DNA from 4 places in the Nonomuraea sp. NPDC048901 genome. Region 2 is predicted to be linked to each of the others. Evidence: riboswitches for the same ligand, from Rfam matches in the RefSeq annotation. Region 2 holds a riboswitch; each other region holds the start of a gene.
What was found. Region 2 has a riboswitch for cyclic di-AMP ahead of AB0C30_RS35715 (CHAP domain-containing protein). Riboswitches for the same ligand answer to the same signal wherever they lie in the genome.

Region 1 (7,283 bases), on a different contig from region 2:
GGAACACGACATGAACAAGCGGCCCCCCGCTCGGGTGAGGGGGCCGCTTGCGTTCGTGGACTGTCGCTACCTGGCCGGTTACTCGGAGTCGCCGGTGTACAGGTCGCTCCAGCTGCCGCAGTTGCGCGGGTAGGAGCCGTGGAGGTCGATCTGGCAGACCTTCACGCGGAGGCTGGAGACGTCGTCGCTGTCGAAGGAGAAGCGCTTGAAGGCCGGGTAGCCGCAGTACTTCTTGGTGTAGACCGTCGACCAGTTGTCGTCGAAGTCGCTGGCCTGGAACTTCACGTACGCGCACTTGCCGCCCTCGTCGTAGCTGCGGTGGTCCAGGTCCCAGAGCTTGCCCTTGACGGTGATCGTGTTCGACTCGTGGTCGTCGTCGTTCCAATCCACGCTGACCCAGCCGGAGGCCTTGGCCTGGTAGTGCTGCGAGTAAACCGGGCCCCAGGAGTCGGAGTCCGCGGTGCTGGCGCTGGCGGCCGAGGGCAGCGCTAAGGCCAGCGCGCTCGTGGCGGCGACGGCGGCGAGGCCGGTCGCGAGCTTCTTCATCATGATCTCTCCTTGAGCTCCCCCTGGGCCGGCGCCTTGCCGGTTCCCCCCTGAGCTCGATGTGTCATTGGTACGGGAGAGCTCTTGCAGTCACCCTGCAGAGAGGTGACGAGCCCTTGCAGTTCGCCATATCCCCTACTCTTTGATGCTGTGAGCGACGAACTTCCCGAGCAGATGCGCATCCGGAGGGAGAAGCTCGACCGCCTTCGCAGTGAGGGCGTCGATCCTTACCCGGTGACCTTTCCCCGCACGGCGACCAACGCGGAGGTCAGGGAGAAATACCAGGCCCTCGACCCGGACACCGCGACCGGTGACAAGGTCGGCGTCGCGGGCCGCGTCATGCTCAACCGCGTGGGCGGCAAGCTCTGCTTCGCCACACTCCGCGACGGCAGCGGCGACCTGCAGGTGATGATCTCGCTCGACAAGGTCGGCGAGGAGTCGCTGGCGGCCTGGAAGCGCGACGTCGACCTGGGCGACCACGTGGGTGTGGAGGGCGAGGTCATCACCTCCCGCCGCGGCGAGCTGTCGATCCTGGCCGACCGCTGGCAGATCACCGCCAAGTGCCTGCGCCCGCTGCCGGAGAAGCACGTCGGCCTCACCGACCCCGAGGCCCGCGTACGCCAGCGCTACGTCGACCTCATCGTCAACGACGAGGCCCGGGAGATGGCCCGCGTCCGCAGCGCCACGGTGCGCGCGGTGCGCGACTTCTGGCACGAGGAGGGCTACCTCGAGGTCGAGACGCCCATGCTGCAGCCGATCCACGGCGGCGCGGCGGCCCGGCCGTTCAAGACCCACATCAACGCGTACAACATGGAGCTCTACCTTCGCATCGCGATCGAGCTCTACCTGAAGCGGCTCGTGGTCGGCGGCATCGAGAAGGTCTTCGAGATCAACCGCAACTTCCGCAACGAGGGCGCGGACTCCACGCACAACCCCGAGTTCACCATGATCGAGGCGTACGGCACCTACCTCGACTACAACGACATGGCCGACCTGACCCAGCGGATGTACCAGAAGGCCGTCGTGGCCGCTCTGGGCACCTCGGTGGTCGTCCACGACGGCGTCGAGGTGGACCTGGGCATCCCCGAGTGGCCGCGCATCACCCTGTACGGGGCGGTGTCCGAGGCGCTCGGCGAGGAGATCACCACGGAGACCCCGCTGGAGCAGGTCCGGAAACTCGCCGACGGGCGTGAGATCCACTGGGACCCGAAGTGGGGCCAGGGCAAGCTCGTCCAGGAGATCTTCGAGGCCCTCGTCGAGCACACGCTCATCCAGCCGACGTTCGTCATGGACTACCCGCTGGAGACCTCCCCGCTGACCCGCCAGCACCGCGACAACCCGCTGCTGACCGAGAAGTGGGACCTCATCGGGTTCGGCACCGAGCTGGGCACCGCCTACTCCGAGCTCGTCGACCCGGTCGAGCAGCGCCGGCGCCTGGTGGAACAGTCGCTGCTGGCCGCCGGGGGCGACCCGGAGGCCATGCAGCTGGACGAGGACTTCCTGCAGGCGCTGGAGTACGCCATGCCGCCCACGGGTGGCATGGGGGCCGGGATCGACCGGATGATCATGGCTTTCACCGGCAAGAGCATCCGGGAAACGATCTTGTTCCCGCTGGTCAAGCCGACCCACTGACCCGCCTGCCGCCGAAGAGTGTCGGCCCGGCTCCCACGCCGGGCCGTACCGGCCGCTGTCGGGTTGACAGCGGCCCGATCTCCTGCGGCGAGTAGGAGAACGCGGGCGGCGGCGTTCGCCGGTCCCTTAGCGCGGGGAGCGGGCATCTCCCGGCCGCCTGCGCCGAGTGGCTTCTCCCTCTGGCGCATGAACCGTTCATGGTCTTTGGCGGGCGCTGCTGACCCGGCGGCGCGGGGGTACAAAAGACTGCCCTAAGCAGCCACATTTCCGATATTTCGCATATTGAATGCGAAGAATATTCGCGTTTTACGGATTCGGCGCTCAGCAGGTTCGCGGCGCTCTTGGGGAGCGGGCTGGAGCCGTTGTAAGGGCGCCTGTGATCCCTCATCGGGCCCCGAAGTGTGCCGACATATGGCGAGTACTTCACATACAGCCGATCATGTCAATGGCGATGGTCAGAGGGCGGTATCCGCTGGCTTGACGACCTTTCCAGAATGCGTTTACCGTCTGCGAGACGAGCTGCAGCTCTGCTCGGACATAGACGTCTCGAGTTCTGCTGTTGGGGGGAGGGCTCCCGATGTATGTGCTCACTGAGAGCGTCGAGCTTAGCCACGCGGATCTGGCGTTGCTGGCGGAGCTTGCCAAGGGGGTCACGGTTGATCGGGTTGGCAGACGACTGGATATCAGCGGACGCACGGTACGCCGGAGACTTCGGGGTATCTGCGACCGCATCGGCGTCGCCACCGCGATCGAGGCCGTGGCCTGGGCCGCCCGCCGCCAGCTCATCTGACCGTTCGACCGGCCCAGCCGCCCGGGCCCCAGCTGTCAGAGTGCTTGTCGTGGTGTCCGGAGGTCAGTCGGCGATGCGTACGGCGCCCGCGAACGGGCGGCGGGCGATGGACGCGATGCGTACGACGTCGCCGGTCTGCGGCGCGTGGACCATCATGCCGCCGCCTATGTAGATGCCGACGTGGTGCAGGTCACCATAGAAGAAGACCAGGTCGCCGGCGCGCAGCTCCTCCTTGGAGATGTGCCGTCCGGCCGTCCACTGGTCGCCGGTGTAGTGCGGCAGTGAGATGCCCACCCGCTGGTAGGCCGCCATCACGAGGCCGGAGCAGTCGTACGAGGTCGGCCCCTCGGCGCCCCAGACGTACGGCTTGAGCTGCTGCGTGAGCGCCCACCTGGCGGCCGTGGCGGCCTTGCCGGCGCCGATGACCGGCAGGTCGACCCGCGTGGCCCGGGTGCCGGGACGGCCCGCCTCGCCGATCGCCCGCTTGAAGAGACTGCTCTCGACCTTGGCGACGAGCTTGGTGATCTTGTCGCGTTTGGTGCCGAGGCCCTCGACGATCTTCTCGACCTCGTCGATGCGCGTCTTGGCGCTGGCCCTTGCCTGCTCGGCGGCCTGCCTGGCCGTGGTCACCTGGTTGACCTCGAAGCCCTGCTGCTGCTCCAGCGCGTAGGTGGTGGCCGCCCGGTCGAGGAAGCTCTCGGGGTCGTCGGAGGTGCCGAATGCCAGCGCCTGGCCGAAGCCGCCGTTGATGTAGGCGTTCTGGGCCAGCAGCGCGGCCTTGGCGCGCTTCGCGGCCAGATCGGCCTCACTGGTGGACAGCGTCCTCTTGGCCGCCTCAGCCGACTTCTTGGCTGTCTTGAGCTTCTCCCGCTGGCCGTTGAACTCCTCGCTCAGCGTCTCGATCTGGGTGTGGAGCTCCTCGGCCTGCTTGGACAGGTCCTTCAGCGAGGGCTTGGGATCGGCGACGGCGGAGCCGACAGGTACGGCGAAGAGGAGGGTGGCGATGGTCGCCGCGATGACACCCAACCGGGTGGGGATCTTCCGGAGCTCAGAAGGGCGGGCCTGAGCGGCCGCCGGCTTCGTCTCGCGATCGCGGGTCTGCTTCACCAACCAGCTCCTCTCATCGGCGCCTACCGGGTTAGCTGACGGGTTCGGGCCGGAGCAGCCCTACCGAACGACTCGCTCGGATTCACCCCATGGGTGGTGGCGTCGGGATGAGGTCGCCACCGGCGGGTCCCCGGCTCCCCTTACGGGGATTGGGCGCGTCTCCACGCTGGCTCGCGTGGGTGACATCGTCGCTGGACACTAGTGCACTCCGGGTTCGTGCTCAACCAGAACTGCCAAGTCTGTAGAGGTTTCACAACCGAAGGGTCACGAGGTGATCTCGTGCTTGCCGGTGCAGGACAAACTTTATGTCCTTTTTGCACCAAGTTCGTCAAGGCATGGAAGCCTGATGGCCAAGGGATCCCTCATCGTGCTCGATCAACCACGAGATGTCATGAGATGGGAGAGACGTCAGAGTTACGGGGAGGCCGTAATCGGATCTGTACGCTGGAGACCCATGGAGCAGGTCGCCGAAGTGACAGTCCCGGACACGGAAGTCGTCGTCCGGCGTGCTCGCACGCCGGATGTCAGGACGATCCGTCTCCTGGTCGACACCTACGCGGGCGCCGGGCCCCGGCTTCTGGAGAAGGCCACCGTCACTCTGTACGAGGACGTGCAGGAGTTCTGGATCGCCGAGCGCGGCGGCCAAGTGGTCGGCTGTGGCGCGCTGCACGTGCTTTGGGAGGATCTCGCGGAGATTCGCACGGTGGCCGTTGATCCGGAGTTCCGAGGCTTCGGAATCGGGCACCGGATCGTCTCTTCCTTGATCAAAACGGCCCGGGAACTCGGCCTGCGCCGGGTTTTCTGTCTGACTTTTGAGGTGGATTTTTTCGCGAGGCATGGATTCCGCCCCGTACAGGGCACTCCGGTCTCACCCGAGGTCTATGCGGAGCTGCTGGCCTCGTACGACGAGGGTGTCGCCGAGTTCCTCGACCTCGAACACGTCAAGCCCAACACCCTGGGGAACACCCGCATGCTTCTCCACCTGACATCGGGTGACGCGGACCTTGACTAATGGGAAAGGTGATTGTTGATACCTATGTCGATACGTTGGGCAGCACAGGCATGTGTCCTGACACGTGCCACATGCGCACTCGAAGCGAGGTGACACGGTGAGCACCGGACAGCCGCCGTATCCACAGGACGAATCCGGCGAGAACTCTGCGCCTGGCGGATCTGAATACGGACATCACAACACGGGCCGTCCCTATGGCGAGCCCGACCCGGATGCGACGGTCGTTGGCTACCGGGCGGACGACGCCTACGGTCAGCAACCCAACTATGGGCAGCAGCAGCCGGGCTACGGCCAACAGCCGCAGTACGGTCAGCAGCAGCCGGGCTACGGCCAGCAGCCGCAGCAACCGCAGTACGGACAACAGCCGCAGTACGGTCAGCAGCCCGGCTACGGTCAGCAACCGGACTACGGCCAGCAGCCCGGCTACGGTCAGCAACCCGGATACGGTCAGCAGCAGGCTTCGGGTCAGCAACCCGAGTACGGCCAGCCCAACTACGGTCAGCAGCCGCAATCGCAACCCGGTTACGGTCAGCAACCGCAATCCCAGCCTGGATACGGCCAGCAGCCCGGTTACGGGCAGCAGCAGCCGTCCCAGCCGGGCTACGGGCAGCAGCAGCCGTCGCAACCCGGCTACGGCCAGCAGCAGTACGGCCAGCAGCCACCGTCGGGCCAGCAGCCCGGCTATGGCCAGCAGCCCAATTACGGCCAGCAGCCCGGTTACGGGCAGCAGCAGCCGTCCCAGCCGGGCTATGGCCAGCAGCAGCCGTCGCAACCCGGCTACGGCCAGCAGCAGTACGGCCAGCCGGACTACGGTCAGCAGCAGCAGTACGGCCAGCCCGGCTACGGTCAGCAGCCCCAGTACGGCCAGCAGCCCGGCTACGGGCAGCCGCAGCCGCACGGGGTCCAACCGCCCGGCGCCCCGGCCCCGCTCGCCGAGTGGTGGCAGCGGCTCGTGGCGAGGATCATCGACGGTGTCATCTTCGGCATCGCGAACTGGGTGATCGGTCTCGTTTTCGGGGCCATCCTGCTCGCCGGCTACAACTCCGCGACCGGCGTCACGACCGGCCTGATGGGCCCGACGCTCTACGGCATCGTGGTGGCCATCGTGATGACGGCGGTGTACGTCGCCTACGAGTTCTTCATGACCAAGATGAGCGGCCAGACGGTCGGCAAGATGGTCATGGGGATCAAGATCGTGCCCACGGGCACCATGCTGCCTCCGGGCGGCCTGCCTAACGACGTGGCGCTCAAGCGGGCCGGTGGCACCTGGGGTGGATACATCCTCGGCGTCATCCCGTTCGTCGGGTCGCTGCTCGGCGGGATCGTCGTCGCGCTGAACGGTGCCTCCCAGCTCTGGGACAAGCCGCTGCAGCAGACGTTCGCCGACAAGTTCAGCAACACGGTGGTTGTGAAGATCAAGTAGTCTTCGCGGACGCGAAACAGAGGCTGGCCAGCGGTCAGCCTCTGTTTTGTATGTGCGGGCGGCAGCAAAATGGGTAGCGGTCGGTTCGCCGAAGGGGCGAGGTGGGTTATGACCGGGTTGCCGCCGTGGAGTGACGCCGTCCCCGCGGAATGGTGGGAACGCCTGGCCGCCCGGCTCATTGAAGCCCTCGTCTTCGGTGTCTTCTATTACATTCTGTTCGTCGCGCTGTGGGGTGGCTTCCGAACTGTCGGGTTGCTGGAGGCGTTCGACAGCCGGTTGCCCGGCGTGTTCGCCTGGCTGCTCGGTGGGCTGGGATATACGGTCTATGACTGGGCCGCGCATTCCATGAGCGGCCGTACGTTCGGCAAGGCGATCATGAGGATTCGCCTCGAACCGAGCGGCCTTCGGCGCGGTGCTCTGCTGAAACGAGCCCTGGTCTATCCGGGAGCGGCGATGGTCATGGGCATTCCGGTGCTCAATGTGCTGGCCGGAATCTTCGTCTTCGGCGTCGGGATCCTCATCTTGATCGACAAGCCGCTGCAGCGTGGGCCGCACGACCGGCTCGCCGGAACGCGGGTGATCAAAGATCTCCGCTGACCCTTGTGGGCCTGGCGAGAAGTCTTTCCGCAAAATTTTCGCTTGATCCGGTAAGGAGCCTGGAGAGACTGGCATTAGGCTATGGGGCGTCCGGGTTGCCGGATGTTGGCGCACATGGCACATGGACGGCATCCATGTACCACTATGGTCGGGTGCGGGCGGTTGTCCACCTCGTG
Region 2 (7,283 bases):
GCGCCAGAGCCGCTGGTAGTGGAAGCGCTCGTTGTGCGTCTGCCGCTCGTCCTCCAGCGCGCGCAGCTTCACCACCACGTCCAGGTCCGGGCGGCGGGCGGCCAGCTCGGCCAGGGACAGCAGGATGCGTTCGCGATCCTCACGCTCACGCGGCACCTTGGCCTGGGTGGCGAACACCACGCGGTTCCCGCCGCCGCGCACGGCCCGCGGGCGCAGGAACGGCAGCCGGGCCAGCCCGACCGCCCCTCCCCCGCCGAGCTGGGCGGCGATCCCGCCGAACTCGGCCACTTCCCGCTCGCTGTGCACCACGAACAGGTCGCACCCGCTGCGGAACAGCCACGCCTTCTCCGTCGCGGGCACCGAGATGCCCGGCAGCCCGGTCACGAACACCGGCCGCGGCCGCAGCCCGGCGAACGCCTCGGCCACCAGTACGTCGACGACCGGCCCCGTACAGGCCACGATGATCGCGTCCGGCCGCGTCCGCTCCGCCAGACGCCGCACCGCCCGCGCCGGCATCAGCGGCGGCGCGGGACGCCCGCCCACGGCGGCGGCGATCTGCTCGGGCGAGGGCGCGATCGGCGTGCGCACCACCGCGAGGTCCGTCTCGCAGCCGGGCGGCAGGTCTTCCAGCAGGCAGGACGCCCACTTCAGGTACGAGTCGGAGTCGGCCACGGCCAGCACTCTCAAGTGGTCACTCCAGTCAAATACGGGCAGACGCCCAGTCGTATGGGTTGAACGCCGGTCTTGACCGGCCGTTCCAGTCACGTACGGAGCAAGCCGGTCACCCGGCGACTCCGTCAGCTGCGGGATGAGCCGGTCACCCGGCGACTCCCATCAGCGGCGAGATAAGCCGATCATCCGGCCACTCCGGTCAGATGGGAGCGCAGGTCGGGGGCCGCCCTGCTGGTCCACCAGTCGTCCGGCACGTCCACCGCCTCGACCGCGACGCCGCGCGGGCCGAGCAGCACGCGCAGCGAGGTGATCGCGGTGGACGGCAGGCTGAGCACCCGCTGGCCGGGATCGAGACCGCGCAGCGTCAGCTCAGCGGGTACGCCGGCGTCGTGCACGGTGATCTCGGGCCGCTCGCGGATGACCGCCACGTCAGCGGGGTCCTCGCGGCGGTGCGGGAAGTAGGCGAGCGGCTCCTCGGCGGCCCGCTCCATCAGCCAGCTCAGGTAGCGGTCCCGGTGGACCAGTCCGTTCCTGACCAGGGAGGTGCCGAGCACGACGGTCCGCTCGGCCGGTCCCGGCCCGCTCAGCGGCTGCTCGCGCAGCCAGCCGAAGTCGTGGCGGACCAGGTCGACGCCCGCCGCGCGGACGGCCGCCGCCAGCTCGTCGGTCACCGGCAGCGCGGTGAAGACCGACACCCGGCTCGCGCGCAGCCTGATCGCCGCCGCCAGCCCCAGGGCCGCGCGCAGCTTTCCCGGGTGGGCCCGCGCCCGTAACAGCGGTTTGTACGGCCCTTCGGCTAGCAGAGACAGCAACCGGAGCGTGGCCAGCCCGTCATCGACGATCACGATGCGGCCCGGATGGGAGACGAGCCAGCGCAGCTGAACCCGGCCGGAGAAGGCGTCGCCGACGGCGTGCGGGGAGCGCGGCATGCGCTCGCGCGGCTCGGCCAGCTCCAGCCCCTCGGGCAGAGCCAGACCGGACAGCTCCCGGCGAGTGGCTTTGAGCGCTCGCAGCCCGGCACGCGGCACGACGACCGTGGCAGGCCCGAGCAGTCCAGCGCGGTGCGCCTCTATGGCGCACAGCATCTGAAGCGGGGACTCCACCCAGGCCGACGCCTGTTTGCCCACTCTGTTACCCCCGCGGGGTGATAGCCCGATCACGACCGCTTCAAGCTAGCCCGGCCGCCTTAAGCCGCCAGAAACGGGACATGAACAATGGGACCCATGAACTCGCTACTACTCAACAGCGACGGCGTGCAGGTGCCGCAGCTCGGGTTCGGCGTCTGGCAGGTGCCGAGCGACGAGGCCGAACAGGTCGTGACGGCCGCTCTGGAGACCGGTTACCGCCACATCGACACCGCCAGCGCGTACGGGAACGAGGAGGGCGTCGGCCGGGCCGTACGCGCCTCGGGGATCCCGCGCGAGAAGCTGTTCGTCACCACCAAGCTCTTCAACAACGACCACGAGCGGGCGGAGGAGGCGTTCGACGAGAGCCTGTCCCGGCTCGGTCTCGACTACGTGGACCTGTACCTGATCCACTGGCCGGTGCCGTCCCGGAACAAGTATCTGCAGGCCTGGCGCGGCCTGGAGAAGATCTACCGTCAGGGACGGGCCAAGGCGATCGGTGTGTCCAATTTCACCATCGAGACCCTCACCCGGGTCATCGACGAGGCCGACATCGTTCCGTCCATCAACCAGATCGAGCTGCACCCGTACTTCCAGCAGCGCGCGCTGCGGGAGTTCCACGAGGCCAACGGCATCCTCACGGAGGCGTGGAGCCCGCTGGGGCAGGGCAAGGGCCTGCTCGGCGACCCGGCGCTGGCCGTGCTGGCGGAGAAGCACGGCAAGACGCCGGCCCAGATCGTGCTGCGCTGGCACATCCAGCTGGGCAATGTGACGATCCCCAAGTCGGTCACGCCCGCGCGGATCAAGGAGAACTCCGAGGTGTTCGACTTCGTCCTCGACACCGAGGACATGGCGGCCATAGGCGCCCTGACCAAGCAGGACGGCCGGATCGGGCCCGACCCGGAGACTTTCAGCTGGATGGGGTAAGTCCCTAGGATCTTCCCCCATGAAGGATCTCGCATGGGGCATAGCGGCCACGGGTGTCATCGCTGCAAGGGTCGGGGCGGTCATCGCCGCTGAGCCGGGAATGCGGGTGGCCGCCGTCGGTTCGCGCGACCTCGGCCGCGCGCGGGCGCTGGCCTCGGAACTGGGCGCCGAGTCGGCGTACGGCTCGTACGCGGAGCTGTGCGCCGACCCCGGCGTCGACGCGATCTACGTGGCGACCCCGCACGCCCAGCACCTGGAGGTCGCCGAGGCGGCGATCGCGGCGGGCAAGGCGGTGCTGTGCGAGAAGCCGCTCGCCGCGTCCGTCGCCGACGCCGAGCGGATGGTCCAGCTCGCCCGCGATGCCGGGGTGTTCCTGATGGAAGCCATGTGGACCCGGTTCAATCCGCTCATTCAGCGGGTGGCCGGCGATCCCCGGTTCGGGGAGATCCGCTCGGTCCAGGCGTCGTTCGGCTTCAAGGCTCCCTACGACCCCGCGCACCGGCTGTGGGCGCCGGAGCTGGGCGGCGGGGCGCTGCTCGACCTGGGCGTCTACTCGTTCGGGCTGGCGCAGCTGCTGCTCGGGATGCCCTCACGGATGCACGTCACGGGCTCGCTGGCGCCCTCGGGGGTGGACGCGGAGGCGGGCGGGGTGCTGGTCTATCCGGGCGGCAGGCGGGCCCTGGTGGAGTGCTCGCTGCTGGGCCCGTACGCGAACGACGCCCTCGTGGTGGGCACCGACATGCGCGCCCACATCAAGGCGCCGTTCTGGGCGCCGGAGCGGGTCGTGCTGAGCGGGCCGTCGATGGAGACGGAGGAGTTCGTGCTCGATCCGGCGGACAACGGATACGCCGGCGAGGTGCGCGAGGTACGGGACGCCATGGCCGAAGGCAGGACCGAATCCGCGATCATGCCACTTGACGAAAGCCTTGCCATGATGGGGCTTCTGGCCGACGCGAGGGAGCAGCTCTCTTAGCTGGCGATTTATCCATTTGTAAGACCCTTGCCACTTGCATTACCTTTGTGGTCATATGAGGCATACGTCCGGTTTGTCCGTTCGTTGCCAGACCATCGCACAAAGGCATCACAGGACCGTCCTGTGACCGCTGAATCCGCCTCGCGCGGAACCGGGGACCCACCGTCCTTTGGGGTGTATCGGCACGTCACGTGCCGTAGGACAGCTTCCACGTCCGAACCCGTCAGCTAACCCGGTAAGCGGCATGGAAGCAAGGAGTTACCCCCTCGATGGCCAAGTCCCATCTTTTTCGCGCCACCAAGTCGACCTTCGCTCACGTCGTCCTCGGCGTGAGCGTCGCGGCCGCCGCCTTCGCCGGCCAGTCCGCCGCCCACGCGGACACCGCCACCGCCCACGCTGCCGCGGCCCCGGCACACGCCGCCGCCGCGAAGAGCCACCCGGAGAGCGAGGTCAAGGCCAAGGCCACGGTCTCGCGGGTTCTGGCGCTAGCCAAGGCCCAGGTCGGCACCACTGAGAACGCCTACGGTGGCGGCACCAAGTTCCAGAAGTGGTACATGAACTCCCCGCGCGCCCTGGAGACCCTCAGACGCGACGGCGGCACCCGCGCGGACTACCTGAACGCCGCCTGGTGCTCGATGTTCGTCTCGTGGGTCGGCGAGCAGTCCGGCGCGCGCAGCATGATCGGCTGGGACGCCTACACGGTCGAGCACGCGAAGTGGTTCGCCAACAACAACCACTGGGGCACGACCCCGAAGCCGGGCGCCGTGGTGTTCTTCTCGTGGGGCGGCAGCAAGAGCCTGGACGACATCGAGCACGTCGGCTTCGTCGTCAAGGACAACCACGACGGCACAATCTCCACGATCGAGGGCAACACAGGCAACGGCAGCGTCCAGCAGCGCGTCCGGCCGACGTCCCAGGTGGTCGGCTACGGCTACCCGAACTACGGGGCCTGACGACTTCCTGATCGAGGGCTCTCCTGCCGACGAGCGCGCGTCCTACTGGACGCGCGCTCGTCGGCGTCCTACTCTCCCGTACCGGCGTCTTACTCTCACGTACCGGCTGCCGAAAAGCCCACCACGTTGGGCTGAACAGCGCATGGCTGCCTTATCTGCCCATCCGACCGCAACCCCCCAAGTTTGGGGATGTCACGGGCCTGCCGTCACCTCGGACACTGACGGTGGCCGGACAGCGAGCCGGTTCTCGATACTGGAGGAGGGGACATGTCACCGACGACGCAGCAGGACAACTGGCGCTTCTGTAACAAGTGCTACACCCTTTGGTGGAATGGCCGCCCCGACAACGGACACTGCCCCGCGGGCGGCGCCCACGAGGGACACGGCAGTTGGAACTTCTACCTCCCGGCGAACCCCGCCGAGCACATCTGACGCAAGACCGGACCCCCGGCCGATCTCCCCGCGACGCCACGGCTTCGCGGGGAGATCGGCGTTGGACGACGCTTTCGGCGATCCGGCGAGTCAGCCCAGTTGCTGGGCGTTCAGGCCGGTGAGGCGTTCGTAGGCGGGGCTTTCGCCTGGGTAGACGACCTGGATGTCGATGGGAAGGGCTGTCCCAGGATCGACGCTGTGCCCGCCGCCTTCGGGGGAGCCGAGCAGGACGGCGCCGTCGCTGCCGTCGCGGAAGATCTCGCCCCAGAAGGTGTCGACGAAGCTCTTGGACAGCAAGGTTCCCTCCGGCAGGCCGCCGAAGCCCACGGCCCATTTCATGACGCGGGTGTCCTCGGCGTGCATCGTGAGCCGGTAGGAGTAGATGTGGCCCGAGCCTTCCGCCCAGTGGCCTCGCAACTCCTGGTCGACGCGCAGGTTCCCCACGAAGCGGGCCGCCAGCGCGGACTGGGCCTGGTCGTTCCAGGAGCCGTTCGGGCTCTCGGCCATGGGGATGTCCGACAACCTCGCGATCGAGGCTCCCCGCTCCACCGGCAGTGAGTGTCCCTGCTGGTTGGCGGCCGAGAAGAGCGCGTTGTCCTCGACGGTGTTGTTGACGACGGCGCTCACCCCATCACCGCTGTGGTCGAACCCGTACTCGGAGAAGTCGTTGGCATGCGCGCCCATCGGAATGGCCAGGATTTTGTCGCCACGCCCCGGGGTCTGGCCCGCGTTGAAGTTATTGGCCCGATAGAGACAGAAGTGCCCCTCGGGACACGCATCGGCCCCCTGGCCGTAGATCAGCTTTGGTTCCTTGTCGTCGCTCATCGCGCTCCCTAACCGTTGACGGTCGGCGCGGCTGCCCTGGTGGCAGCCGCCGGGTTCTGCGGACCATGGTTGTCTCGGGTGCCGTTCGAGGACGTAGCCCAGAACATCGTGACGACGGAAACGGCGCAGAAGCCCAACAGATACGGTATGCGCCGTAATAGCTACTCTGTGTATTGACACGCGAGGTTCGCCGCCGACTATCTGCAGCCCCTGGAGTCAGGACTCGAACAGCCCGCAAGTCACCCGACTTCCGCCTGCTGCCTGCGGCGGCGGTCGCCTTCGTGGTCCTGATCGGCTCCGGCGTGCCCGCCCGCGCGGCGGACGCCTCCGCCATGACGGCACCGTCCTGCGGCAGGGCAGGACACTGGCCATCTATACGCTCCCGTACTACCGCAAGAACTGGCGAGAAGCGGACTACGGCGGATCCCAAGCCCGGATCACGGCCAGGAGGATGTCCGGGTCCTCGCTGGAACGTAAGATCGCCGGTCCTTACCGCTGGCGGGCTGAAGGCGCCGGTCTTGGTTCGCGGTGCCGATGACGCTGCGACGTCTCCTGGTGAAGAATTTCTGCTCACGTGTCGATTCGGGGCCTTGACCGTTCGACGCGTTCGTGAGAGTGAAGGAGGCGGATCGTGAAGTTCATGATCGTAGGGAAGGCGAACGAGGCGACCGAGGCCGGCGAACTGCCCAGCCAGGAACTCGTCGACGCGATGGGCGCCTACAACGAGAGCCTGGCCAAGGCGGGGGTGCTGCTGGCCGCCGAAGGGCTGTACCCCAGCTCCCACGGTGCGCGGATCGCCTACACCAAGGATGGCAAGGCGACGGTGCTCGACGGGCCGTTCGCCGAGGCCAAGGAGCTGATCGCCGGGTTCTGGCTGATCCAGGTCAAGTCCCGGGAGGAGGCCATCGAATGGGCGCTGCGGGTGCCGGTTCCCGGTGGGCATGAGGGGGTCGGGCTGGATGTCTGGCAGGTGTTCGACGCCGCCGACCTGCCGGACGGGTCGATGACCCCCGAGGAGGCCGAACGCGAGGCGGCATTGCGCGAGCGCCTGACGGGTTCCGCCGAACAATAGAAGCCGCTTCCCGCCCGCGAGCCCAACTCTCCGTTGGGGGCCCGAATCGCCCACCAGGCTCCGGTCCCGGCTTGCGGGAGCTGGGGCGGGCTGGTCTTATGGCCAGGTGATGGCTTCCGATACGCATCGGGCGATCGAGACGGTCTGGCGAATGGAGGCGGCGCGGCTCATCGCCGGCCTGACCGGGCTGGTGCACGACCTCGGCCTGGCCGAGGAGCTGGCCCAGGACGCCCTGGTCGCGGCGCTGGAGCAGTGGCCGGAGTCGGGGGTGCCGGGCAATCCCGGCGCCTGGCTCATGACCGTCT
Region 3 (7,283 bases), on a different contig from region 2:
GCGCGCGGGGGCGGCGGGGTTCCTGCTCAAAGACATCCCGCCGCGCGAGCTGGTCGAGGCGATCCGGAAGGTGGCGGCCGGCGACCCGATCCTGTCGCCCGCCGTGACCCGCCAGCTCATCACGCACGTCTCCGAGGACGGCGGCTACGCGGGCCGGCGTACGGACAGGGCCCGTGACCTGCTGGCCAAGCTCAGCGAGCGCGAGCGCGACGTGGCGCTGGCCGTCGGCCAGGGGAAGTCGAACGCCGCCATCGGCCGCGAGCTCTACATGAGCGTGGCCACGGTCAAGGCGCACGTCTCGCGGATCCTCACCAAGCTGGACCTCAACAACCGGGTGCAGATCGCGCTCACGGTGTACGACGCCAGCCTTTGAGCATCCGCTCGATCGTGGCCCGGTGCAGCACCAGGTCGTCGGGGTCGTCCGGCATGGGCTGCTCGCCGAAGTGGATCCGGCGCTGCCACACCCTGGCCATGATGGCCCCGTGCCGCAGCGCCGCGTACATCTCGTAGAACTCCATGTCCCGCACCTGATAACCCGTCAGCTCCCGATATTTCCCGCAAACGTCTTCGCGTCGCATGAAGTCGGGAATTCCGGGCATGCCGATGGCCTCGGTAATGTCCTGGAAGAAACGGTGCAGGAAGATCATCCACGCCAGATCGAGCTCGCGCGGCCCCACCGCGGCCATCTCCCAGTCGAACACCGCCACCGGCCTGAAGTCCCGATACATCACGTTCCCGATGCGGGCGTCGCCCCAGCAGAGCACGTCGGGTCCAGGGTCGCGCGGCCAGTGCGCCTCCAGCCAGTCGAAGCCCCGCTCCAGCAGCGGGATCCGCATCCCGCCGTGCGCCCACTCGTAATAGGCGCGCTGCCCGTCCACGTGGCGGCGCAGCCCGCCCTCCGGGAGTACGGCCAGGTCCCCCTCGGTGAACGGCGCGTCGTGCAGCGCGGCCACGATCGCCACTGTCGCATCCTGCAGCCGGCGCCGATCATGCGGCGCCGCGTCGAGCATCCAGCCCTCGAACGTGTACGGCAGGACGTCGGGCGGTACGTCACCATCCTCCCGTTCCATGATGAAAAAGGGAGTGCCCAGCGGGCCGGGGTCGGGCTCGAACCAGAGGGCCCTGGGTGCTGGAATTCCAGCTTTCTCCCTGGCCGAGCGCATGATCTCGAACTGGGCCCGCAGATCGTAGGAAGGGAAGACGGGCACCGCTTCCTGGGCGGGCGCCATCCTGGCCACGCACCGGACGCGCTCTCCGGGCCAGGACGCGGTGAAGAAGAGCGTTTCGCTGGACATGCCGTTTTCCATCGGCCTCGACAGCTCGGACACCGTCACCGGCCGGTCAACTCGCCCGCTGAGCCAGATTCCCAGCCGATCGTGCAGTTCCTCCAGGTCACGGGTGGAGGTGCGCATCTCGTCCGTCACGGTGGGCCTCCTGGATGAACACCGGGTGAACGCGGGTCCCGGCCCAGTCGTATACCCCTAGCAAGCGCTTGTCCATATCCGACCTGCCGTTACGGACAGGTACACGACAGCCGTACCCTTGTCTGAAAGGGCATGTCACGAAGGGACCGTGGGATGAGTTCAGCGGGTGAAGGTCTGTCTCGCCCGCTTCCCGAGCAGGTGAGACTCAACGTCGTCGATCTGGCGGCGCAGGTCCTCGGGTCCATGCCCGCTGCCACGATTCCGCCGCCGCTGCGCGGCATCGCCAAGTTCGACCCGCGCAAGCGCGCCAAACTGGGCAGCGCGCCCATCGCCGCCCAGCTGGAGAACGACAAAGAGTTCCGCGAGGTGGTCGCCGAGTCGGTGGCCGCCGGATGGCCCGAACTCGTCGCCTCGCTGATCGAGGGCAACGTGCCACCCGCCGCCGACCCCGTGCTGGTGGCCGCCGCAGCCTATCTGACGCGGCCGGTCGGCTGGGCGGAGATGGTCGAGGCCGCCCGGGCCGATCTCGAGCAGTCGGCGGTCGCGGCCGAGGGGACCGAGCGCGAGGAGGTGGTGACCCGGCTGCGCGAGCAGCTCGCCGCCCAGAAGAGCGCCGCCAAGGACGAGTCCGACCGGCTGCGCGAGCAGCTCAGGGCGGCCCGCGCCGAGAACTCCGACCTGCGCCGCAAGCTCCACGAGGCCCGCGAGCGGAGCAAGGCGGCGGTGCGCCGCGCCGAGGAGATGGAGCACGCGGCCGACGACGCCAGGTCCGCCGCCACGGCCGCGGGCAGCGCGGGCGAGTCCGAGCTGCGCCGGCTCCGCGAGCGGCTGGCCGACGTGGAGAAGCAGCTCGAAGCCTCGCGCCGGGCCGCGCGTGAGGGCAGGAGCATCGAGGACGCCCGCGTCAGGGTGCTGCTCGACGCGCTCCAGGACGCCTCCGCCGGGCTGCGCAGGGAGCTGGCCCTGCCCACCATGATCAGCAGGCCCGCCGACTCGGTGGCCGCGCTCACGGGCGAGCGCCCCGGCGTCAGGGGCGTGCCCGCCCGCGCGCTGGCCGACGACGACCCGCAGCTGCTCGACCAGCTGCTCGCGCTGCCGCAGGTGCACCTGATCATCGACGGCTACAACGTGACCAAGACCGGCTACGGCACGCTGACCCTGGCCGATCAGCGCAACCGGCTGATGACCGGCCTCGGCGGGCTGGTCGCGCAGACCAGGGTCGAGGTGACCGTGGTCTTCGACGGCGCCGAGCTCAACGCGCCCGTCCAGGTGGTGGCGCCGCGCGGGGTGCGGGTGCTCTTCAGCGCACCCGGCGAGATCGCCGACGACCTGATCCGCCAGCTCGTCCGCGCCGAGCCGCCGGGCCGGGCCATGGCGGTGGTCTCCTCTGACCGTGAGGTGGCCGAGTCCGTCCGGCGTATGGGAGCCAGACCGGTTCCGTCGGCTCTGCTGCTGCGCAGGCTGGGCCGCGCGTAGATTACGAATCGGTTGTTAGGGTGAAAGCACACCCGCCACTTCTGTACCATTTCGCCCCAGATATATTCCCCTGGAGGCGACACTGTGAGGTTTGGCCGGGCGCCACTGGCCGCGGGACTCGCGATCGGGCTGCTGCTTTTCCCCACAAGCGAGGCACTGGCCGCGCCGAAGCCCACGATCAAACAGGCGAAAGCCAAGCTCAAGAAGCTGAACGATCAGGCCGACAAGGTCGTCGACCGCTACAACACGGCGACCGAGAAGTACAAGGCGGCCCAAGGCGAATACGGCAAGCTGAACGCCAGCTACAAACGCAAGCTTGAGACGGTCGCCACCCTGCGCGCCCAGGTCATCGACATGGCCGTCGACACCTACACGCGCGGCCCCGACGCCACTTCCTGGCCCACGATGATCGGTCAGCCGGATCCCACGGGCCTGCTGGGCGGCATGGCGCTCGCGGGGCAGCTGTCGGAGGAGAAGGTGGCGCGGCTGGCGGCCTTCGATCGCGAGAACCGCGGGCTCAAGGACGAACGCGACAAGGCCGAGGCGGCGCTGCAGGCGGCCGACAAGGAGCGCGACGGGGTCGAGAAGGAGCGCTCGGAGGTCCGCAAGCTGATCGCGAAGCAGAAGAAGCTGCTGGACAAGCTCGGCGCCTACAAGACCGGTGACCCCAACAGCACCGGCATCAAGTACACGGGCTCGGCCTCCGGCAACGCGGCGGCGGTGCTCAGGTTCGCTTACGCGCAGGTGGGCAAGCCGTACGTGTTCGGCGGCACGGGACCGAGCGGCTGGGACTGCTCGGGCCTCACGCAGGCGTCGTGGCGCGCTGGGGGCGTGTCGCTGCCCCGGACCACGTGGCAGCAGTGGGCCTGGGGGTCGTCCCGCAAGGTGGATCTGAAGGACCTGCAGCCCGGCGACCTGATCTTCAGCTCAGGGCTTGGACATGTCAGCATTTATGCGGGCAACGGGCAGATCGTGCACGCCCCCCAGACCGGCGACGTGGTCAAGGTCGTCACTCTGTCCTCCTATGGCGGCACCCTGGTGGGAGCTATCCGTCCGTAGGTTGTTCTGGGTGAAGAACCACTGATTTTCTGTACGGCAAGCACGGTGAGCCCCACCCGCCGTCCGTGGCTGGGCTCTGTCCAGGGACACGCTCCTCCGGTGGAGCGCGCTGGGCGCCGTGACGTGCGTCCTCTTGACCCGGTCCGTGGTTTCCGGTGGCCATGGACCGGATGGTCCGCCGATTAACGCTTGGCGGTCCACGTGGGCTTACCGGCTTGCTGGCCAACGGACCTTGGCCGGGTGGTCAATGGACCCCGGTTTGCTGGTCAACGACCCGGCCTAATGGTCAACGAACTCGGCCCGGTGGTCAGCGGGCTCCGACCGGCTGTTCAACGGGCTCTGGCCGCTTATTCAACTGCACCCGACCGGCTGTTCAACTGATCCCGATTTGCTGGTCGCCGGACCTCGGCGCGCAGGCCGATGCCGCTGGCCGGGTCGCTGAACGCTGCTGGAACGCCTTCAGCGGGTGACGACGATCACTGATCCCGGCCCGTCGGCGACCCTGGCGACGGCCACATCCGCGCAGTCGCGACACGATCACGCGCCCTCTGGGCGTGTTGCTAGCGGGACCAGTGTGACAAGAGTGACAAAAGGGACCTGACAGATCACTGTGTCGTCAAGTGTGAGAAGGGTCACATTTGAATAACATAACCCGGCGCTCCAGCTGGGGTTGGGGACTTTACTGACACCTCTGAGTGATCCTGACAACCCCATGACGGCTTTGCCAGCTCGTTACTCAAGGGCGTAGCTTCTGGCGTCGCGGCGAACAAGCCATGGCGTCGCGACTCTCCATCGGGTCCCCGATGTGGACAGAAAAGAAATCCGTTAGGTCGCCGCCCTTCTACATGTCATTACGTGGCGGTGGCCTGCCGAGTCCGTGCAGCCAGGAGGCACGGAGCCGGGGACCCAGCGATCCCGCTCCCGGGATCAGGGGTGAATCGGCGCGTATTGCGCCGTAGGGCGACTTCCAGGCCCGAATCCGTCAGCTAACCCGGTAGGCGTTCGTGGAAGTCCCAAGGAGAAATCCTGTCTACCTCCCCCAGTAACCCCCGTCTGTCCCGCATTGCCCTGAGTGGCGCAGCGCTCACGATGACCGTGACGGCCGGAGGTTTGGTCCTCCCTGCCCCGACGGCGCAGGCGGCGACAACGCGTGATGCGGCCGAAGTTTCCGGGACCAATACAGCGGCGAAAGCCGTCAGGTCCGTGAAGAAGGTCGCGCAACAAACAGCGGTCGCTCGGCAAAAGGTGAAGGCCCGTACGGCCGTCGCCGTGGCCAAGGACCAGATCGGTGACCCGTACAGTTACGGGGCCACAGGACCTGGTTCCTTCGACTGCTCCGGTCTCGTCCAGTACGCCTGGAAGAAGGCCGGCGTCAAGATCCCGCGCGTGACGAACAGCCAGTTCGCCCGCATCAAGAAGAAGGTCTCCTGGAAGAATCTGAAGCCAGGTGACCTGATGTTCTTCTATGGGCTCGGCCATGTGGGCATGTATGTCGGCAACGGCAAGATGGTCCATTCGCCGAGGACGGGTTCGACGGTGCGCGTCGAGAAGCTCAGCGGATGGCGCAAGGCGTCGTTCGTGGGCGCGGTGCGTCCCGGCCTGTAAGTCCGGCCTGATCCGGCCTGCAAGACCGTCACGAAGGTCCCGTCCCAGCTGGGACGGGACCTTCGCGTGTTCCGGGCCCTTCCGCGACGACGAGCCGACGCTTTGCGCGACGACGTGCCGGGCCTTTGCGCGACGACGTGCCGGGCCTTTGCGCGACGAGGAGCCGGGTCTCTCCGCGACGGCCGGTTCGCGGCGCGGGACGACTACGATCGGGGAACGTGTCCGTGCAGGTGAGCCGCCGAGTCTTGGGGGTGGGGGTGCTGCTCCTGGCCCTCGCCTCGGCCAGCGCCGCCCCGCACCGGTCTCCGGGGACGGATGGCCTCTCGGCAGCGGTTCGTGACCTGCCGTCCGGTGGGCCCGATCAGTCCGCGACCGGCCACAACCCGGCGGCCGGTGATCGTGAGCTTCCGGCGGAGGCGCGGGGACTCTGGGGGGACGGCTCCGAGGTCGTACGAGGTGTGCGTTCGGTTGTTGTCAGCCAGCATGCGGCGCCCGAGTCGCTTCGTGATCTGGCGCGCCGGGCCGATGCCGCCGGGTCGCGGGTCTCCGCCGTGCTCGGCCGCCCCGTACGGCCCGTGGTGCTCGTGCCCGGCTCGGCGGCCGAGGCTGCTCGGGTGGCCGGGGTGGGGAGTGTCGACGGGCTGGCGGCGGTGGCCGATGGCGGGAGAGTGGTCGTGGTGCCCGAGAACTTCGCCCGGCTGACCCCCACCGGGCGGGACATCGTGCTCACGCACGAGCTCACTCACGTCGCGGCCGGGACGAAGCGGTTGCCGGTGTGGCTCTATGAGGGGTTCGCCGACTACGTGGGCTACCGGGACGCGGGGTTGCCGGTCCGGGTGGCCGCCACCGAGTTGGCCGCCGAGGTGCGGGCCGGGCACTTGCCGGGCGAATTGCCAGGGCCTGCGGCATTCGCACCGTCCAGCCGGGAGCCTGCACGTCTGGCACGGGCGTACCAGGAGGCGTGGCTGGCGTGTCGCTTCATCGCCGAGCGGTTCGGTGAGGGGACTCTGGTGAGGCTCTACCGTGATGCCCAGACGGGTGGCATCGACCGGGGGCTCACCAGGCTCGGGCTCTCGGCAGGGACGCTGACGGCACGGTGGCGCGACTACGTGCGGGACCAGCTTGCGTAAGGGGAACGCGGATGGACGATCTGCAGGGCACCGACGACAGCATGCCGCCGCCTGACGACGACGCGGGCCCCGATCGGAACCCGGCACCACAGCCCGGCGAGGACGCCGCATCAAGCGACCCCGCCACGTCAGGCGGTAGCGCCGCGCCACACGACCGTGCCGCACCAAGGGACCGCGCCGTGCCAGACGACCGTGCCACAGCGAGTGACCGTGCCGCGCCAGACGACCGTGCCGCGCCGAGCGACCGTGCCGTGTCAGGTGGCTGGGTCGCGGACGGTGGGGACGTCGCGTTCGGCCGGGCCGGTGCCGGTTGGGCGCTGGTCGTGCTCGGTGTGGTGATCCTGGCCGTGGTGGCGTTCACGACGCCCTGGCGGGTGATGCCCTCGGGCACCCCCACGGTGACGCCGGATCCGGCGCGCGACTTCAGTGCCGCCGAGATCGCCAGGGCCGCCGCCTTCGATGCGGCCACGAGCCTGCCCGGTTACCTCTCCCTCGGGCTGACCGTGCTGTTCGCGGGGTTGCTCGTGCTCACGCCGTTCGGTGCCAAGGTGCTGAGTAAGCTGCGCGGGCCGTGGTGGGTGCGGGTCGT
Region 4 (7,283 bases), on a different contig from region 2:
AGGCCACAAGAAGATGCGGACGTTGGGCGACCTGGAGTCGGTGATCATGGACCGGATGTGGTCGTACCACCGCCCCGCCGCGGTGAGAGACGTGCTGAAGGATTTGCGACAGGATCGCGAGATCGCCTACACCACCGTGATGACCGTGATGGACAAGCTCTACAAAAAGGGCCTGCTGAAGCGCGAGCCGGTGGGTAAGGCGTACGTGTACAAGCCAGTCGGCACCAAGGAGTCCTACACCGCCGAGCTGATGCGCGAGACGCTGGCCAGCGGCGGTAACCAGGCGGCCACGCTGGTTCACTTCCTTGAGCGGCTGACCCCGGAGGAGGCTGCCGCGCTGGAATCCGCCCTTCAGGTGTTCCCGGCGCACACCCGTCGATCATGACGGTCGCCCTGGTCCTCGTCGTCTACGCCGTGGGTGCCGCCACGGTGTTGCCGCGACTGCTCGTCAAGGCCGCCTGGGCCGAGCGGGCCCCCCGATTGGCGATCTCCATGTGGCTGGCCGCGGACATCTCCGCGGTCCTCTCGGCGGTGATGGCCGCGCTGAGTGCCGCGATCCCCGGCGACGCGGTCGGGCACGGGTTGGCCAGGCTGTTCGAGGTGTGCAAGCAGTTTCTCGGCCACGGATCCGACGTCGACGTGGCCTCCGCCGGATTCCGGCTGGCCGTCCTGGTCAGCGGGTTCATCACCGCACGGACTGTGTTCTGCGTGATCAGGGTGCTGCTGACCTCACGGCGCGAGCGTGCCCGGCACTCGGAGATGCTGAGCCTGCTGGGCCGGCGTGACGGCGAGTTGGACGCGGTGGTCCTGGAGTACGACAAGCCGCTCGCGTACTGCCTGCCCGGCAGGGCGAACAAGGCCGTGATCACCACGGCGGCGCTCCACGCCCTGCCGCCCGAGCATGTGGCCGCGGTGCTGGCGCACGAGCGAGCCCATCTCCGAGGACGCCACCATCTTCTCCTTGCCCTGGCTGAAGGCCTGGCCAAGGCATTTCCTGCTCTCCCGCTGTTCGCAACGGCCAAAGCGGAGGTGGCCCGCCTGGTGGAGTTGCGGGCCGACGATGTGGCCGCGGGACAGCATCCGCGCCTGCACCTCGCCGCGGCTCTGGTCGGTCTGGCCACCGGGCGGGTGCCCGCGTTCGCTCTGGGCGCTGCAGGCGAGAACGCGTTGAGCAGGGTGCGCCGCATGCTCAATCCGGCCGCGCCGCTCCACCGCCGCGAGCGGCTGGTGGGCACGGTGGCCGTCACCTTGTTCCTCGCAGGACCGGCGGCTCTGGCGGTGTTTCCGGGGGTGAGCGCGCTGATCGCGCATCATTGCCACACGCTCTCGCTGCTCTGAGCTCAGGCGTACAGCAACTCCTGATCGATCACGACGGCCGCGGTGACGCCCTGACCGGCGGCGATGATCACCTGGCCAGCCGGGGAACGGCATGGACGCCCGCCTGGCCATGTCGCCGGCCGCGAAGACTCCCTTCACCGAGCTCTGCCCGAACTCGTTGACCTCCACCAAGCCGTCCTCCAACATGGCGCAGCCCAGTTGCTTCGGCAGGTTGCTGCGCTGGCGGACACCCGACCCGCAGCGACTGGTAGCCGCCACCGAGGACGGCACGGTCTATGGGTCCAAGAACGGCGGGCCGGACTTCACCGTCGCCTTCCGCCCTGCCAGATCATGAACCGCTACGCCATGATCGAACGGTGACGGCCGGCATACCGCTGCTGCCTGCCTCTGGCAGAGCTTCGACGTCTCACCTGCCTGACCACGACGGCAACGCAGAGCACGCCCGCGAACACGACCCCAGACACCGCGATGCTCTCCGTGGAGGCCGTCGGCAGGACGACATCGGTCTCCTGCGCCTTCCCCGCCGCCTGCACGACCCCTTTCCGGACCAGAGGCGTCCGCGGGTTGCCGCCCGTCAGGACGAACGTCTCACCCTCCCCGAACTTCTCCTTGACCTTGCGGGGAAGGCCGTAGCCGACGACCTTGCTCTGGTCCCTGTCCTTGCGCTTGAGCCACACCTTGTCGACGTTGGCCTCGATCGTGGAGATCTGGTCTCCCTGTACCTTCTCGACGATGCCCGCATGGTCGATCCGCTCCACATCGCGTGACCCGCTCCAGTCGTAAAAGACGATGGCGCCGGGCTCCGGCTTGTCACTCCAGGCGTCCTGCTCCTTGAACCACTTGGCGTGGTCGACGGTGTAGGCGAAATCCCCCACGTACTTCTCGACGCCCGCCTGGTTGGCGGCCCAGGTAATGAACATGTCGCACCATGGGGCGGTCTTGAAGTAGGGGTCGCTGTTGTCCACGTTGGCGTAGTACCAGTTACCGAACTTGCTGTAGCCGTCGGTTTTCTCGCGATAGCCGAGATTTTTCTGGGCAGCGTCGAGCAGCCCGTCCACAATGGATGGCATAGGTCCGGGGTTTGACCCTTTCTCCTTATGGCCTACCGGGTTAGCTGACGGGTTCGGGCCAGGAGATGACGCCCTACCGCCGCATCCGTGGCGGATTCACCCCATGCGTGGATCGCTCCAGGCTCTGGTTCCCCGGTTCCCGCGGCGCGGGCCTCGGCACCAGCCGGCCGCCTCCACCGCGAAGGCAAGTCACCGGCAAGTACGAAGGACTGTAGTAGGTAGAAAGGGTGGCTGGTTACCGAAATGAGATTTTTGGCATAAAAGATCTATCCAACGCAGACCGACCAATACCGTGCGCTACACGTTGTTATACGCAAGGCAAGCACCGCAGCGGGTCAACGCGTGATCACTCAATCACCCTCACCACGCCTGCGAGATTGCGCGTGTGGGCGGGCACCAGTTTGACGACGTCCCCCGCCTGCGGGGCTTGGATCATCTTTCCGTCGCCCCAGTAGATCGCGGCATGGGAAATGTAGCCCGGGTTGGTGGGGTCCAGCCGCCTGAAGATCAGGTCACCCGATCGCATCTGGGAAAACGGGACCCGGGGTCCACTGGCGAACTGCTGATGCGTCTCCCGCGGCAGCCGAATGCCCGCCCTGCCAAAGGCCCACTGGATCAGGCCGGAACAGTCGAAGGCGTCAGGTCCCTCGGCGCCCCAGACATACGGGGCGCCCAGTTTGCTCTTCGCCGCCGCGCACGGTCGGCTTGGGCGTGTAGGCCCGGAAGGTCGATGGTTCCACCCCCACCGTTCCCACCCTCCTACCGCCGAGCGGTATCGCCGCCGCATCGACGATCTCCATGGAGCTCACGCCTTTGCGTACTCGAACCCGCTCGATCATTTGTTCAGGCAGCGGACGATTCGCGACCACAAGCAGGTGTGGCTCCCGCAGACGGTCGAGGGCCGCCACAACAGGCGGTTCAGGCGCCGGCGAGCTTTGCCCGGCTTCCCGCGTCCAGCCCGAAGACGCCGGGGCGGCTTCGCCGGTCGCTCGTAGTCGACGAGGGCTAACATCCCCGCCACCAGCGTTGCAACCACGAGTCCGGCCACGAGGTACACCGCTCGGGGCAGCACGCTACTACGGTTCATAGTCACTGCGACATTATGCACAACCCGAACAGCGACACAGCGGCCCACCGCTCAGGCACGGCACCACGCCGTGGTAAAGGTAAAGGATTAATGGCTGAACCCTAGGCCACACAGGGCCTTCGGGTCGGCTTCCAAAGGTTTCGCTTGCGCTGGCCATTTGGCTTGCATACCTTTACAGGCCCAAGGCCGCAGCGTTCCGATGGTGGCCTGTACTGCCGAGACCGCGTCTCGTCTGCACCGGCGTTGTGTGCAGATCGCAGCCGCGGCCGCCGAGTCCGCTTTCTCGCGGAGCCGGGGATCCACTTTCTTGGGGTGAATCGGTGCGCCCGTCCCAACGGGGCTCCGTAGGGCACTTCCACGCCCGAACCCGTCAGCTAACCCGGTAGGCGGCATGGAAGCAAGGAGCCATTCCCCGCATGTCCAAACACCTCTTGCCGAGCTACGGCAGGTCCGCCCGTAAGCACGGCCTCACCCTCGCCGCAGCGGCCGTGGCCAGTGCACTCATCACCAGTACGCCCGCCTTCGCCAGCGACCACGCCAGCGAGACCCAAACTGGCGTCTCGCGGTCTGCGACTTCCTCCCAGCCCCAGCGCCAGGTCACAGCGGACGCCGTGCTGAAGCTGGCCCAGCAGCAGGTGGGGACGACGGAGAACGCCAGCGGCGGCGGCACCCGATTCCACAGCTGGTACATGACTTCCCCCAGGGCCCAGGAGACTCTGGCCCGCGACGGAGGAAGCCTTCAGGCCTACGCCAACGCTCCGTGGTGCGCCATGTTCGTCTCTTGGGTCGGTGAGCAGACCGGCGTTAGGCCGACGATGGGATGGGACGCCTATACGGTCACATGGGCGCGGTGGTTCAAGAACAACGGACGCTGGGGCACCCTTGCCAAGCCCGGAGCCGTCGTTTACTACGCATGGGGCGGCGACAAGAGCATTACTTCCATCGACCACATGGGCCTGGTGAAGAAGGACAACCGCGACGGCACCATCACCGCGATCGAAGGCAACACCGGCAATGGGAAGGTCGAGGAGCGGGTGCGACCCAAGTCCGACGTCGTCGGCTATGGCTATCCGCAGTACAAGTCCTGACATCAGGGAAGCCGTCGCTTCGGCAATTGCTGTAAGAGAGCTGCTATGCGGCTATCCGCGCATCAGCATTAGCGGCCGATCCTACTATGTCATATAGTGAAAAGTCGGCTGGCTGGTCCTCCCGGGAGGGGACAACCGCAGCCATCCGTTCGGACGTACTCGGCATTCGCCCCCGTGATGCCGGGCACGTCGTCCTAGGAGCAGTGGTCTCGCAGATGTCCGCGCAGTCCAGATCGCTGCGTATGCATTTGACCATTTCGGCCACCATGTCCTCACTCAGGCAGGCGTCCGCGCAGGCCGTACACGTTTGAGCGCACCGGAGACACTCTTCGATGCATTTCGTAAGCTTCGCCTGGTCGACATCACCAAGGTCCTTGGGGTAGGCGGAGAGCATCTCCCCGACTTGCAACGTCATCTCTCGTCCTCGCTTTCGCTGCACCGGCCACCGCGACGGCGGCTCAGACCTCCGTTACCCATCCCCCCGCGCACGTAACACCTCTCCCACTACACGAAGCAGTAGATAGTCGACCGCTCCGGACGGAGATGAATGCAGGGAGACGGGCCACATCCGAGCAGCAGTCTTCGCGCCGTCGCCAACCATCGCTACTATGATGGATAGGATTAGGAGGGGCGGAATGGCGCGCGGTCTTGGTGAGCTGGAGTCCGCTGTCATGGGCCACATCTGGTCATGCGACGGCCCTGTGTCTGTTCGTGAGGTGCTTCAGGCGCTGCAGCGCCGCCGGGTCCTTGCCTACACCACGGTGATGACGGTCATGGACAACCTCCACAAGAAGGGCTTGTTGCGCCGCCACCCATCCGGCCGGGCCTACCTGTACGAGCCCGTGATGAGCCACGAGGCTTACAGTGCCCAGATCATGCAGGAGGCCCTGGCCAAGGGCGGCAACCAGGCCATGACGCTCGTCCATTTCCTGGAGCGGCTCACCCCTGAGGAGCACGCTGCCCTCGATGCCGCCATTCACCGAAGCGACCAGCAGTGATCGTCGAGGGCGCCCTTGTTGCGCATGCGGCGATCACGGCATGGGGACTGCCACGACTAATCATGCGCAGCCAACGGCTTCGCGACTCTCCCCGGCTGTCGATCGCCGCGTGGCTGGCCGGCTGTGCATCGGTGATCGCGTCGGGAGCCTTGGCCGGGCTGCAGCTCGCCTTCCCCGCCCACGCCATCGGGGACGAGGTCGCCGCGCTGATCATGGCCTGTGGTGAGATGCTGTCGGGTCATGTTTCTCCGTTCACGGCCCGCCCGCTGGCCGCGCTGGCGGGCCTGTCCGTCGCCGGCGGCATCGCCATCAGGGTCGGCTGGGCCAGCCTGACCGTGCTCTGGACCGGACGGCGTTGCCGAATCAGGCACCGGAAGGCTGTCCGGCTGATCGGACGCGAGCGGCAAGAGCTCGGCGCGCTCGTCGTCCAGCACGACGAGCCCGCTGCCTATTGCGTCCCAGGCCGCCGCGCTGTGATCGTGATCACCAGTGGAGCACTCGCGGCGCTTGATCACCGTCAGGTGGCTGCGGTGCTCGCCCACGAACGGGCCCATGTGACCGGCCGTCATCACCTCCTGCTCACGGCCGCCCAGGTCGCCGCCAAGGCATTTCCCGGACTTCCCGTGTTCGCCGCGACGGGAACCGCGGTGCCCCACCTTGTGGAGCTGCTGGCCGATGACGTCGCCGCACGGAAGCATGCGCGCGGCGTAATCGCGTCGGCGCTGATAGCCGTCGCCAGGGCATCCACCCCCGCGGCCACCTTGGGAGCCGGCGGCGAGTCGACCGTCACCCGTGTCAAGCGCCTGCTCAGCCCCGTCACGCCGGCCTGCGGGCGCGACAGAGTGCTTGGCATTCTCGGTGTCAGCGGGCTGTTGGCGGCGCCGGGGTTCGCGCTGATCGTCCCCTCCTTGATCACCTTTCTGATTTCCTGCCCGGTCATCGGGTAGTCGAAAGGACCTCTCGCGATGCGTATCTGGACCAGGAGACAGTGGCTCGTTGGATTCGTGGCCGGGTGCGTCACCGCAGTGATCGTCGGCGTTCCCACCGGGATCATTCCCACCTCGTACTTTTCTCGCATGACGCCGGTGTTGTGGTGGAACTACCCGGTGTGGCTGGTCACCGCGATCCTGAGCGGTCTGATCGTCGCCACCTATGTCGCCCCGGTTCAGCCCCCGCCGAGCCAGCAGAAGAAGACGCTGAGCGGAGGGTTGCTCTCTGCCTTCGCCGTCGGCTGCCCCATATGCAACAAGCTCGTCGTCACCGCTCTCGGGACGAGCGGCGCACTCACCTACTTCGCTCCGGTGCAGCCTGTACTGGCGATCGCCTCGGTGTTCATGCTCGGCGAGGCGCTCCGCCGCCGGATGCGCGCCCTCAAGATTTGCCCTACCTACTATGAACATTAGTAGAGCGGGCTACACTCTTCCCATGCGCGATCCACGGCTAGGGGTGTCAGCCTACCGTCCCGCGACGCCATGAACCGCTCGACGAGCACCCAGCCAAGCCCGCCGGTGTCCCGGAGCGGCTCCCGGCGTGCCCTGCGGAGTCGGCGGGCCCGGTTGGCCGTCGTCGTGACCGCCGTCATCGCCGTTCCAGTGCTGGCTTACGCCCTGCCCGCCATCGCGCTTGCCGGAGAGGTTCCGCCGGGCACACGTGTCGACAACGTCGACATCGGCGGTCTGTCTCCGGCCGAAGCCCGCTCCCG

Region 1: linked by a shared signal. The riboswitch ahead of AB0C30_RS02650 (C40 family peptidase) and the one ahead of AB0C30_RS35715 (CHAP domain-containing protein) in region 2 are both predicted to bind cyclic di-AMP.
Region 3: linked by a shared signal. The riboswitch ahead of AB0C30_RS18405 (C40 family peptidase) and the one ahead of AB0C30_RS35715 (CHAP domain-containing protein) in region 2 are both predicted to bind cyclic di-AMP.
Region 4: linked by a shared signal. The riboswitch ahead of AB0C30_RS09895 (CHAP domain-containing protein) and the one ahead of AB0C30_RS35715 (CHAP domain-containing protein) in region 2 are both predicted to bind cyclic di-AMP.

Annotation. Positions count from the first base shown of each region.
Region 1 is NZ_JBEZFW010000001.1:527,214-534,496, forward strand. It holds gene AB0C30_RS02630 (type III pantothenate kinase) at 1-14, shown strand, start outside; gene AB0C30_RS02635 (hypothetical protein) at 79-549, opposite strand; gene lysX (bifunctional lysylphosphatidylglycerol synthetase/lysine--tRNA ligase LysX) at 697-2,178, shown strand; gene AB0C30_RS02645 (LuxR C-terminal-related transcriptional regulator) at 2,756-2,968, shown strand; gene AB0C30_RS02650 (C40 family peptidase) at 3,032-4,075, opposite strand; cyclic di-AMP (ydaO/yuaA leader) riboswitch at 4,081-4,241, opposite strand; gene AB0C30_RS02655 (amino-acid N-acetyltransferase) at 4,530-5,087, shown strand; gene AB0C30_RS02660 (hypothetical protein) at 5,110-5,994, opposite strand; partial or broken gene AB0C30_RS02665 (RDD family protein) at 6,031-6,510, shown strand; gene AB0C30_RS02670 (RDD family protein) at 6,619-7,107, shown strand.
Region 2 is NZ_JBEZFW010000012.1:34,116-41,398, reverse strand. It holds gene AB0C30_RS35735 (DUF6716 putative glycosyltransferase) at 1-681, opposite strand, end outside; gene AB0C30_RS35730 (hypothetical protein) at 855-1,799, opposite strand; gene AB0C30_RS35725 (aldo/keto reductase) at 1,896-2,723, shown strand; gene AB0C30_RS35720 (Gfo/Idh/MocA family oxidoreductase) at 2,743-3,696, shown strand; cyclic di-AMP (ydaO/yuaA leader) riboswitch at 3,815-3,953, shown strand; gene AB0C30_RS35715 (CHAP domain-containing protein) at 3,966-4,649, shown strand; gene AB0C30_RS35710 (hypothetical protein) at 4,917-5,081, shown strand; gene AB0C30_RS35705 (hypothetical protein) at 5,172-5,906, opposite strand; gene AB0C30_RS35700 (YciI family protein) at 6,547-6,978, shown strand; gene AB0C30_RS35695 (RNA polymerase sigma factor) at 7,088-7,283, shown strand, end outside.
Region 3 is NZ_JBEZFW010000005.1:160,601-167,883, forward strand. It holds gene AB0C30_RS18385 (response regulator transcription factor) at 1-373, shown strand, start outside; gene AB0C30_RS18390 (phosphotransferase family protein) at 348-1,424, opposite strand; gene AB0C30_RS18395 (NYN domain-containing protein) at 1,578-2,900, shown strand; gene AB0C30_RS18400 (C40 family peptidase) at 2,985-3,959, shown strand; cyclic di-AMP (ydaO/yuaA leader) riboswitch at 4,817-4,975, shown strand; gene AB0C30_RS18405 (C40 family peptidase) at 5,049-5,564, shown strand; gene AB0C30_RS18410 (hypothetical protein) at 5,783-6,694, shown strand; gene AB0C30_RS18415 (M48 family metallopeptidase) at 6,706-7,283, shown strand, end outside.
Region 4 is NZ_JBEZFW010000003.1:38,727-46,009, reverse strand. It holds gene AB0C30_RS09915 (BlaI/MecI/CopY family transcriptional regulator) at 14-385, shown strand; gene AB0C30_RS09910 (M56 family metallopeptidase) at 382-1,338, shown strand; gene AB0C30_RS09905 (CHAP domain-containing protein) at 1,677-2,408, opposite strand; cyclic di-AMP (ydaO/yuaA leader) riboswitch at 2,423-2,577, opposite strand; gene AB0C30_RS09900 (NlpC/P60 family protein) at 2,755-3,195, opposite strand; cyclic di-AMP (ydaO/yuaA leader) riboswitch at 3,753-3,899, shown strand; gene AB0C30_RS09895 (CHAP domain-containing protein) at 3,912-4,583, shown strand; gene AB0C30_RS09890 (BlaI/MecI/CopY family transcriptional regulator) at 5,192-5,581, shown strand; gene AB0C30_RS09885 (M48 family metalloprotease) at 5,578-6,528, shown strand; gene AB0C30_RS09880 (hypothetical protein) at 6,547-6,984, shown strand; gene AB0C30_RS09875 (VanW family protein) at 7,054-7,283, shown strand, end outside.